Regions from separate parts of the Desulforamulus aquiferis genome, predicted to be linked through region 1. Evidence: predicted binding sites of a transcription regulator. Region 1 holds the regulator's gene; each other region holds the start of a gene.
What was found. The regulator LexA, encoded in region 1, represses DNA repair genes until DNA is damaged. The targets are predictions, from matches to a motif close to CNAACANNTGTTNG.
Positions count from the first base shown of each region.

Region 2: P6N53_RS16075 (putative DNA modification/repair radical SAM protein) is a predicted target of LexA. The motif match lies at 1,703-1,716, and genes of this name have one in related genera.
Region 3: uvrA (excinuclease ABC subunit UvrA) is a predicted target of LexA. The motif match lies at 1,410-1,423, and genes of this name have one in related genera.

Region 1 is NZ_JARPTC010000013.1:44,395-47,679, reverse strand. It holds gene P6N53_RS09205 (acyclic terpene utilization AtuA family protein) at 1-804, shown strand, start outside; gene P6N53_RS09200 (DUF4387 domain-containing protein) at 806-1,129, shown strand; gene P6N53_RS09195 (MerR family transcriptional regulator) at 1,298-1,708, shown strand; gene lexA (transcriptional repressor LexA) at 1,734-2,372, opposite strand; gene P6N53_RS09185 (DUF3147 family protein) at 2,650-3,009, shown strand; gene P6N53_RS09180 (DUF3147 family protein) at 3,012-3,285, shown strand, end outside.
Region 2 is NZ_JARPTC010000024.1:45,952-49,236, forward strand. It holds gene P6N53_RS16070 (TIGR03915 family putative DNA repair protein) at 1-327, opposite strand, end outside; gene P6N53_RS16075 (putative DNA modification/repair radical SAM protein) at 330-1,625, opposite strand; gene P6N53_RS16080 (aldehyde ferredoxin oxidoreductase C-terminal domain-containing protein) at 1,788-3,285, opposite strand, start outside.
Region 3 is NZ_JARPTC010000017.1:65,475-68,759, forward strand. It holds gene uvrA (excinuclease ABC subunit UvrA) at 1-1,325, opposite strand, end outside; gene uvrB (excinuclease ABC subunit UvrB) at 1,485-3,285, opposite strand, start outside.

The DNA of each region.
Region 1 (3,285 bases):
AATGCAGGTTTTGACAAAGGCTTGGCCATTCATATGGGAAAAATACTTGAGTGTGGGGCAATTGCAGCAACTCCTGGAAGTGGCAGTGATTGTCTGTTAGGTACATTAAGAAGTGATTGCTTTATTGTAGAGCCACTAACTACGGAAAGAAAGTGCACCCCAACATCCGTAGCTGCCCACACCTTGTATGAAAAAACTAATCCATATTTATTACCGGGTCCAGGGGGAGTTTTGGACTTGAGGGAAACAAGCTTCACCGAGGAAACTGAGAGGTCCGTAAAGGTGGCGGGGAGCAGATATATAGCAAATGAAAAATACACCATAAAGTTAGAGGGAGCAAAAAAAGTTGGCTACCGAACTGTTTCCATAGCCGGGTGCAGGGACCCAATTATGATTTCTAAGATGGAGCATATAATTGAAGCAGTTCGCGGGAGAGTTCAGGATAACTTTAGCAAGTATAACTATGAATATTATTTGAACTTCAATATATATGGTAAAAACGGTGTAATGGCTCAACTTGAGCCGGAGAAAGTTATTAATAGCCATGAACTAGGCATTATCATAGAGGCAGTTGGTGAGACACAAGAAATTGCCAATACCATATGTTCCTTTGCCAGGTCTACCATGTTACATTATGGTTATCCTGGACGAGTAGCCACTGCAGGAAACTTGGCCTTCCCTTACTCACCATCTGATTTTAAGGGCGGAGCTGTTTATAATTTCAATATATACCATCTCATGGAAGTCGAGAATCCACTTAGTTTATTTCCTATAGATATTATTAACTTTGGAGAGGGGAAATAGCATGAAGTTAATTAGTCTTTCCGAGGTAGCCTCTGTAATAAGAAGTAAAAACTCTGGTCCCTATGAATTAACCCTGGATATAATCTTTAATGATAAAAAAATATTTAATGCAGCTTGTAAAGAAAAAGTAATTACTGAGTCGAAAATTGCTGAGCTTTATGGGATAAACGAAGAACAAGTAATCAGCATTGTGGAATTTGCACCTGCTAATGCCATTAAGGCTACTATAGTCCGCCCAATACCATCCGGGGCTTTAGGTGAAACTGATGTCTATGGGGCCCAGCAGCATGCGCCTTTATTGGAACTGAAGTTTAATATTGATTAGTCACACTAAAATCGGCAAAATCTACAAAAATTCGAGGTTTGTCCCATGCGCTGAAGATATTTAATATTTTTTTAAGATTTTTGAGTTATTTAGCTTATTTACAAATTTGGTTTGGAGACTTTATAATGTATATAAATATAAAAAATTGTTATGAGAGGAGATACAGATTTGTTTCGTAATGATGATCAACCAATGTTTAATATAGGAGTTATTGCGGAACTTTTAAAGGTTCACCCAGAAACATTGCGTATTTGGGAAAAACATGGCTTGGTAGAACCCTCCCGTCGAAATAAACAACGTCTGTACAGCAATAATGACGTAAAGAGACTGCAATTTATTCATATGTTAATCAATGATAAGGGTCTCAACATTGCTGGAGTCCTACAAATAATTAGCATGTATCCTTGTTGGACTACAAAGCATTGCTCCGGGAACAATAACAAGGGTGATGGGGCTAATACCAGTAAACCATGTTGGAAAGAGCAGGGTACATACTGTTTTGTGCTGGAGGACTTAGCTGACCAGTGCAGTGTCTGCCCTCACTTTAAAAATGGTTGTCAAGCTAACTCTGAACAATAAGAAAAGAGGCCTAATGGCCTCTTTTTTATATTTTTCTAATCAAACCAACTGCTTTACCAAGTACCTTTACATTTTTAGTATAGATAGGAGATAAATTACTATTTTCTGGCTGGAGTCGGATCATATTCTTTTCTTTATAGAATCTTTTAAGGGTTGCCTCGTCTTCAAGAAGAGCCACAGCAATTTCACCGTTATTTACTGTTTCCTGCCTTCTTACCAACACTAAATCCCCTTCAAAAATACCTGCTTCAATCATACTATCTCCCTTTACCGTTAACATGAAAAAATCACCAAAACCTGTAAAACTTCTGGGGAGAGTAAGGGTTTCATCATAATTTTCTACTGCCAGCAGGGGAACGCCAGCAGCAATTTGTCCTAAAAGAGGTACTGTGATTAACTCTTCATCATCATTAAACTTGCCCTTGCTAGTTGAAGTAGAATCAACTGACTTATCTTGATCCGTAATAATTTCAATTGCCCTTGGTTTGGTAGGATCTCTCCGAATATAACCCTTTTGCTCTAATTTTTTCAAATATGTATGTACAGTGGAGCTTGAGGCTAGCCCTACTGATTCACCTATTTCCCTAACTGATGGGGGATAGCCCTTTTGCTTTACATTTTCTATGATAATATTTAATATTGATTCCTCTCTGGAATTAAGCATATTATTCACACCTTTCAAGGTCGCTGAGTTTTCTTTTGGTATATTATAACATCTTGGTGGCAATATGCAAAACACTTGTTCGTAATTAAATGAAATTATTTATTATAATTAGCAAATAGATGTTGCTTGATGAAATACACAGGAGTACAATAAAGCCAAAGGTCAGACCATAAGATGGAATAACCGATTTCCGGGGTAATTACCCCGGGTTTTGTATTTTATAGATGTTGTTTTAATATTTAAACAATTGGAGTGATGTCAGATGGAGGCAATTTCAATGTCCGGGGTATTACTCAGATTTGCCTTTGGCGGCATAGCAGTGGTAATGTCCACCATTGTGGCAAGGTCTGTGGGGGGGAAGGTGGGTGGCATATTTGCTGCTTTTCCTGCTGTTTACCTGGCTGCCTTAGTAGGTTCTGTCTGGCAGTTCCAAGGAGAACAAGCTTTGCTGGCAGCCCAATCAATATCAAAGGGTGCAGTAGTTGGAATGATTGCCAATATGATATGTGCGGTTGCAGCCAGCTATTTCATAATCAGACAGGGGCACTGGAAAGGGATATTATCCTCTTTGGCAATATGGATGCTGGTATCCTTAATCATATTTTTTTCAATAAATTATCTTGGATGGGGGCAATGATCATGAGCAAAAACATCATAGATTTGTCAGTGAGATTTGTCTTAGGAGGCTCAGCTGTAGCCCTTTGCTATATCTTATTAATAATAATTCCCTGGAAGAGCTTGGCAGGGATATTTGCAGCCTTCCCAGCGGTAATGATTTCCGCAGTAATCATTGCCGGATCAGAAAAGGGCCGCACCGAGGCATCGGAGGTAGCTTATGGGGCCATTGCCGGAATGTGTGGGGGATTAATCTGTGTTTTAGCAACATGGCTTTCCATAAAGAATATGAATTTAT
Region 2 (3,285 bases), on a different contig from region 1:
ATTTTCTGAAAGGTGTCCACTAATATTCCCACCCATTGCCCAGCCCATTTTAAGATACTTGTATATCAATATGCCTTTGTCTGGCCTTGCCGATAGAAAAACATAGAAAATTTGTCTTAAAACTGAGGGGGAGATTTTGCTTTCAATGGAGGTCATTACTCTCTTTGCCTTATCTATATCAGTTGGTATGGGTACTGTTATACTGAATAAGTCCTCCTGCAAGTCATCTTTAGAAACAATAGCCTCCGGTTCCTCTCTTCTGTAGTAAGCCTCATAAATACAGGTCATTAATCCTTCAAAGGAATCATCATATACATACGTGATCATAATTATAGCTCCCCTGTAATTGTGGCCTTGAGTTCTTCAACCGGAGGATTATCCCATTCAGTAAACAGAGAAAGCTGTGTCCATGTCTGGGCTGGCTTTGGTTTAGGCAGTAAACGCTGTGAAATTGTATCTTCCCTAAAGGGTACTTCTCCAAAATATTTACCCCGGCAGGTTATAAAATACCTGGCCCTTTTCATCACTACGCCTATTTTTTTCAGGTCATCAAAATCCAGGGAATGAAATCTTCGGGCTGAGATTATCTTCTGGGCGGATTTTACACCTATACCAGGTATGCGAAGTATAGTTCTAAAATCTGCCTTGTTTACTTCAACGGGAAAAAACTGCAGATTGCGTAAGGCCCAATGGGATTTAGGATCTAAGTCAAGGTGCAAATTTGGAGTTTTGGAGTCTAATATTTCATCAGCTGCAAAACCGTAGAACCTCATAAGCCAATCAGCCTGATATAATCTATGCTCCCTTTGGAGTGGAGGGTTGGCCAGGGTAGGCAGTTTGGGGTTAGTCGAAACTGGAACATAGGCTGAGTAATATACCCTTTTTAGGTTAAAGCTTTTATAGAGGTTTTCTGATAGTTTTACAATTTTTAAATCCGAGTCTGGGGTGGCCCCAATGATCAGCTGGGTGCTCTGTCCCGCAGGGACAAAACTAGGTGCCTTATGGGAAATTTTTCTTTCCTCCTGGGCCTCAGCAATATGTGTTCCTATTAAGCCCATGGGCTTAATAATTGCGTCTTTGTTCTTTTGGGGTGCTAACAGCTTAAGCCCTTCGCTGGAAGGCAGCTCAATATTTACACTCATCCGATCTACTAGGGTGCCGGCTTCAGCTATTAATCTCCAATCTGCTCCAGGTATAGCTTTAAGGTGAATATAGCCGTTAAACCTATACTCATTTCTTAACTTCTTCACCGCAGTCAATAATAATTCCATTGTATAGTTGGGATTTCTCATGATAGCAGAGCTTAAAAAGAGTCCTTCTATATAATTACGCCGGTAGAAATTTATTGTTAAGTCAGCCACTTCTTCAGGGGTGAAGGCAGCCCTGGGAAGATCATTGGTCAGCCTGTTAACACAGTAAGCACAATCGAATATACAGATGTTTGTCAGTAATATTTTAAGAAGTGAGATACATCTCCCATCGTCAGACCAACTATGGCATATGCCACAGGCTGCCGCATTGCCAAGCCCCCCCTTTGAGCCTTTTCTATTGCTTCCACTGGAGGAACAGGAAACATCGTATTTTGCTGCAGCCGATAGTACGTTTAGCTTTTCTTTCAGATCCATAGCACAACCCCAAGTCTTTCTTCATAAAGTAACTTTTACTACCAGATTTTATTATATTATACCAGCCTGCCCAACTACAAACAAGTGTTCGCTGCTATATAGTGCCTATGATAAAACTCTCCACTTTTCAATGGAGAGTTTGGGGCTTCTTTAAATTTATAATTATGTGTTTACCTTAGCTTTATACTCCTCCAGCATCAAGTGTATATCTTCTCTGTTGAGTTTTCCAGTGAGGCTTGTGGTTTTGAAAAAACGCTCGGGAAACTCTAGCTTATCCACTTCAAATCCTAATTTAAGTCTTGTTTGATGTTTTAAATTAAAGATTTCCTCGCCAAGCTTGTTTAATTCCTCTTTAGTTACCCCGATGCCAATGGAATCAAGGGCAGCAATTACTGTTTCTATTTGGTAAATTTCCCTGGCAAAAAGGCATATGGTAAGGCAGTTTAAAACATTTCTCCATTTCTCCTCCTTTACCAATGCCTCCACTTTCTCAGCCAGTGATTTATCCTTAAGCTTTTGATCCACTGAATAACCTGCATTGTCAAGATGACTGTGCCTTGCCCCAATGGCCTGTCCCAGAATGTTAGCGTAGCCTGTGTGATAACCGGCAATTTCATTTTTTGCCAGGGTCATGGCATATTCCTGACCGCCGTATTTTGCTGCTGCTGCAAAGGTACCCTTTGCTAAGGTTTGGTAGAACCCATTGGATTGCTTGACCATTCCCTGCAGAATTTCCAAATAGGGTTCCACTTGGTCAAACTCAGGGCGAACACCCAGCTGTTCTTCAGTAACCTTTCCCTGTTGGAAGGCCTCAGTAACCCAACCCAACAATACCCCGGCGCTGATAGCATCCATTCCCAGTTCTTCCACCGCATCAATGAGTTCGTATATTTTACTTTGAGAGGACATTCCTAGGAAAGAACCCAGGGCAAAAATTAACTCATGATCATAGGAGAGGGATTTGGATTCGTAATCATAGCCAGGTCCAAATTCTCTACGATGTAAGCCAATGTGAATGCACCCCACAGGGCAACCGGCACAGGCCATTTTCCTTACCAGACTTTCCTCCGCAAAGGCTTCCCCACTGATTGCCTGGGCATTCTCAAAGGAGCTTTGCTGCAGATTTCTGGTGGGTAAACCTTTTAAATTATTTAAGCCATTTACATTTATGGCTGTACCCAATCCATGATATTTATCCATAATATCGGTGCTAACAGCCTTGTTGTAAATCTCTTTATATATTTTATTGTATTTGGCAAAATCCTTGATACTCTCTTCCTGCTCACCGTGGATAACAATAGCCTTAAGATTTTTAGCCCCGAAAGCGGCTCCAATACCTAAGCGGCCAAAGTGCCTGTATGTATCTACATTGACGTTAGCAAAGGCAACGCCCTTTTCCCCTGCAGGACCAATCCTTATACAGCTCCTGTGACCCCTGCCGGACTCTAAATTTCGTAATATGCTGCCTGTTTCCGAGACCGTTAATCCCCATAGGGCCGAGGCATCCTTAAACCTAACCCCCTGGTGGCCTATTGAAAGATAAGTTGGCCTGCCGGCCCTTCCCTTTATTACTATAGCCTGAAAGCCACTCATCCTCATGGCCAGAGCCAGCCTCATACCAGCATAACTCTCTCCCCACTCACCCGTAAGGGGGGAGCGA
Region 3 (3,285 bases), on a different contig from region 1:
GAGACAAAGAATTTCACCGCTTCCACCACCGAAAGGGCGGTAACCTCAGAAATATTCTTACCCCCCACCCTCACTGCCAGGGCCTCAGGCTTCAGGCGGGCCCCCTTGCAGCCCGGGCAGGGCTTAACACTCATGTATTTCTCAAATTCTTCCCGCATCATTTCCGATTGGGTCTCCCGATAACGCCTGGACAGGTTGCCTATAACCCCTTCAAAGGGCACAACATACCTGTGCATGTTGCCATAGCCATCCCGGAAGTTAAAATTAATCTTCTCACTCCCGGTGCCGTAAAGTATATATTTGAGCTGCTTTGGATCTAGAGCCTCAACTGGTGTATCCAAGCTAAAGCCATATTTCTCTGCAACTCCCGCTAAATAACCGGCAGCAGTTTGACCCTTGTGCCATCCCTCTATGGCCCCCTGCATAACACTCTTGGTGCGGTCAGGAATAATCAGATCGGGATCAAATTCTTGATAAATCCCTAGGCCAGTACACTGGGGACAAGCACCATGGGGGCTGTTAAAGGAAAAAAGCCTGGGGCTGATTTCACTTATGTTAATGCCGCATTCAATGCAAGCAAAATTTTCCGAAAAGGTAAACTCATCACCATCCACAACTGCCGCCACCACAACCCCCTCGCTCTGCTTGAGGGCTGTCTCCATAGAATCGGCTAGTCTCTTCTCACTGCCAGGACGAATGATAATTCTGTCCACCACAATTTCAATGGTGTGCTTCTTCTTTTTATCCAGCTCAGGGGGCTCAGTGACCTCGTAGATTTCCCCATCCACCCTGACCCTCACAAAACCATTCTTGCGAATATCTTCAAAGATCTTAACATGCTCACCCTTCTTACCCCGGACCACAGGGGCCAGCAATTGAAGCTTTGTGCCCTCGGGCATCTCCATAAGCTGGTCCACCATTTGCTGGACTGTTTGCTGGGCAATGGGTTTGCCGCAATTGGGGCAATGGGCCCGTCCTGCCCGGGCAAAAAGCAGTCTAAGGTAATCATAAATCTCAGTGACCGTTCCTACGGTGGAGCGGGGGTTATGGCTGGTGGTTTTTTGATCAATAGAAATGGCCGGTGACAAGCCCTCTATGTAGTCCACATCGGGCTTATTCATCTGCCCCAGGAACTGACGGGCATAGGCAGACAGGGACTCCACATAACGGCGCTGCCCTTCGGCATATATGGTGTCAAAGGCCAGAGAGGATTTTCCTGAGCCGGACAATCCGGTGATAACCACCAGCTTGTCCCTTGGAATTTCCACATCTATGTTTTTTAAGTTATGGGCACGGGCACCCCGCACCATAATCTTATCCTGCATGGTCTTACTCCTTTTTGGTTTATTAATTTACTTAAAATCAATGATCCTAATATACTTTATCTGGGATTAAAATACAACGAAAACCAAACATTTGTACGGTTTTTGTAAGATTTAGCTACCTATAATTAGCAAAGCACCCTGCTGGGTGCTCGTGTCCTGTTACTCTACTACCTCTGGTATGGCTGGTTTGATATCCTTATCTCCCCTTAACTGCAGCCTCAGTTCTATTAAGGCATCCCGAAGCTGGGCAGCCCTCTCAAATTCCAGATGGCGGGCAGATTCCTTCATTTCCTTCTCCAGCTTGGCAATGAGCTTCTTTAGCTCAGTTTTTGTAAGCTTACCCGTCTTAGGCTTGGCCACATAGGGTGCCTGCTCCTCCGCAGCCCTGGTGGCCTCAATAATATCCCTTACCGCCTTACGAACAGTTTCCGGGGTAATTCCATGCTTGATATTATACTCGGTTTGTATTTTACGGCGTCTTTCTGTTTCCCCCATGGCCTTTTTCATGGAGTCAGTCATTTTATCAGCATACATAATCACAGTGCCCTCGGAATTTCGGGCTGCCCTGCCGATGGTCTGAATCAGGGAGCGCTCTGACCTGAGATAGCCTTCCTTATCGGCATCCAGTATGGCCACCAAACTGACCTCAGGTAAATCAAGCCCCTCACGCAGCAGGTTAATGCCCACCAGCACGTCAAACTCACCCAGCCGCAGATCCCGTAAAATCTCCATACGCTCAATGGTGCCAATATCCGAGTGGAGATAGCGTACCTTTACGCCATGCTCCTTGAAATAATCCGTTAAATCCTCCGCCATCTTCTTAGTCAGAGTTGTAACCAGCACCCGCTCGTCCCGCTCCACCCTAAGTCTTATTTCGCCCAACAGGTCATCAATCTGACCCTTGGTGGGTCTTACGGAAATAACCGGGTCCACCAGCCCTGTGGGCCTAATAATTTGTTCCACCACCTGGGTACTATGCTCAAACTCATATTTGCCGGGGGTAGCCGATACGTAAACCGCCTGGGTTACCTTATGCTCAAACTCAGGGAACTTAAGGGGACGGTTATCCAGGGCCGAGGGCAGGCGAAAGCCATGCTCCACCAGGACTGTCTTTCGGGATCTGTCACCCTCGTACATACCCCCAATCTGGGGTACCGCCACATGGGACTCATCAATAATTATCAGCCAATCCTCGGGAAAAAAGTCCAGCAGTGTATAGGGTGCTTCCCCCGGAGCCCGTCCGGTTAGGTGGCGGGAGTAGTTCTCAATACCCGAGCAGAAACCCACCTCTGCCATCATTTCCAGGTCATAGCGTGTTCTCTGCTCCAAGCGCTGGGCCTCCAGAAGTTTTTCTGCAGCCCTGAGCTCCTTTAGCCGCTGCTCCAATTCAATTTCAATGGCGGCAATGGCCTTCTTAATGTTATCTTCATCGGTTACAAAGTGACTGGCCGGGAAAACGGCTATATGCTGCCGCTGGCCAATGATTTCCCCTGTAAGCACATCCACCTCTAACAGCCGCTCCACTTCATCCCCGAACATCTCAACCCTAAGGGCCCGCTCACTGGCGTTGGCCGGGAATATCTCAATAACATCACCCCTGACCCGGAATTTCCCCCGGCTAAAGTTGATGTCGTTGCGCTCATATTGTATGTCTACCAGCTTACGCAGGATGGCATCCCTTTCATAGGTGCCGCCTACCCGCAGAGAAAGAACTAAATCCCGATAGGCCTCGGGATTACCCAGGCCGTAAATGCAGGAAACACTGGCCACAATAATTACATCCCTGCGCTCCAGCAGGGCGGTGGTGGCCGAGTGCCTCAGCTTGTCTATCTCATCATTAAGGGAGGAATCCTTCTCAATGTAGGTATCAGTATGGGGAATATAGGCCTCGGGCTGGTAATAATCAAAGTAGCTAACGAAATATTCCACAGAGTTCTCGGGAAAAAACTCCTTAAATTCA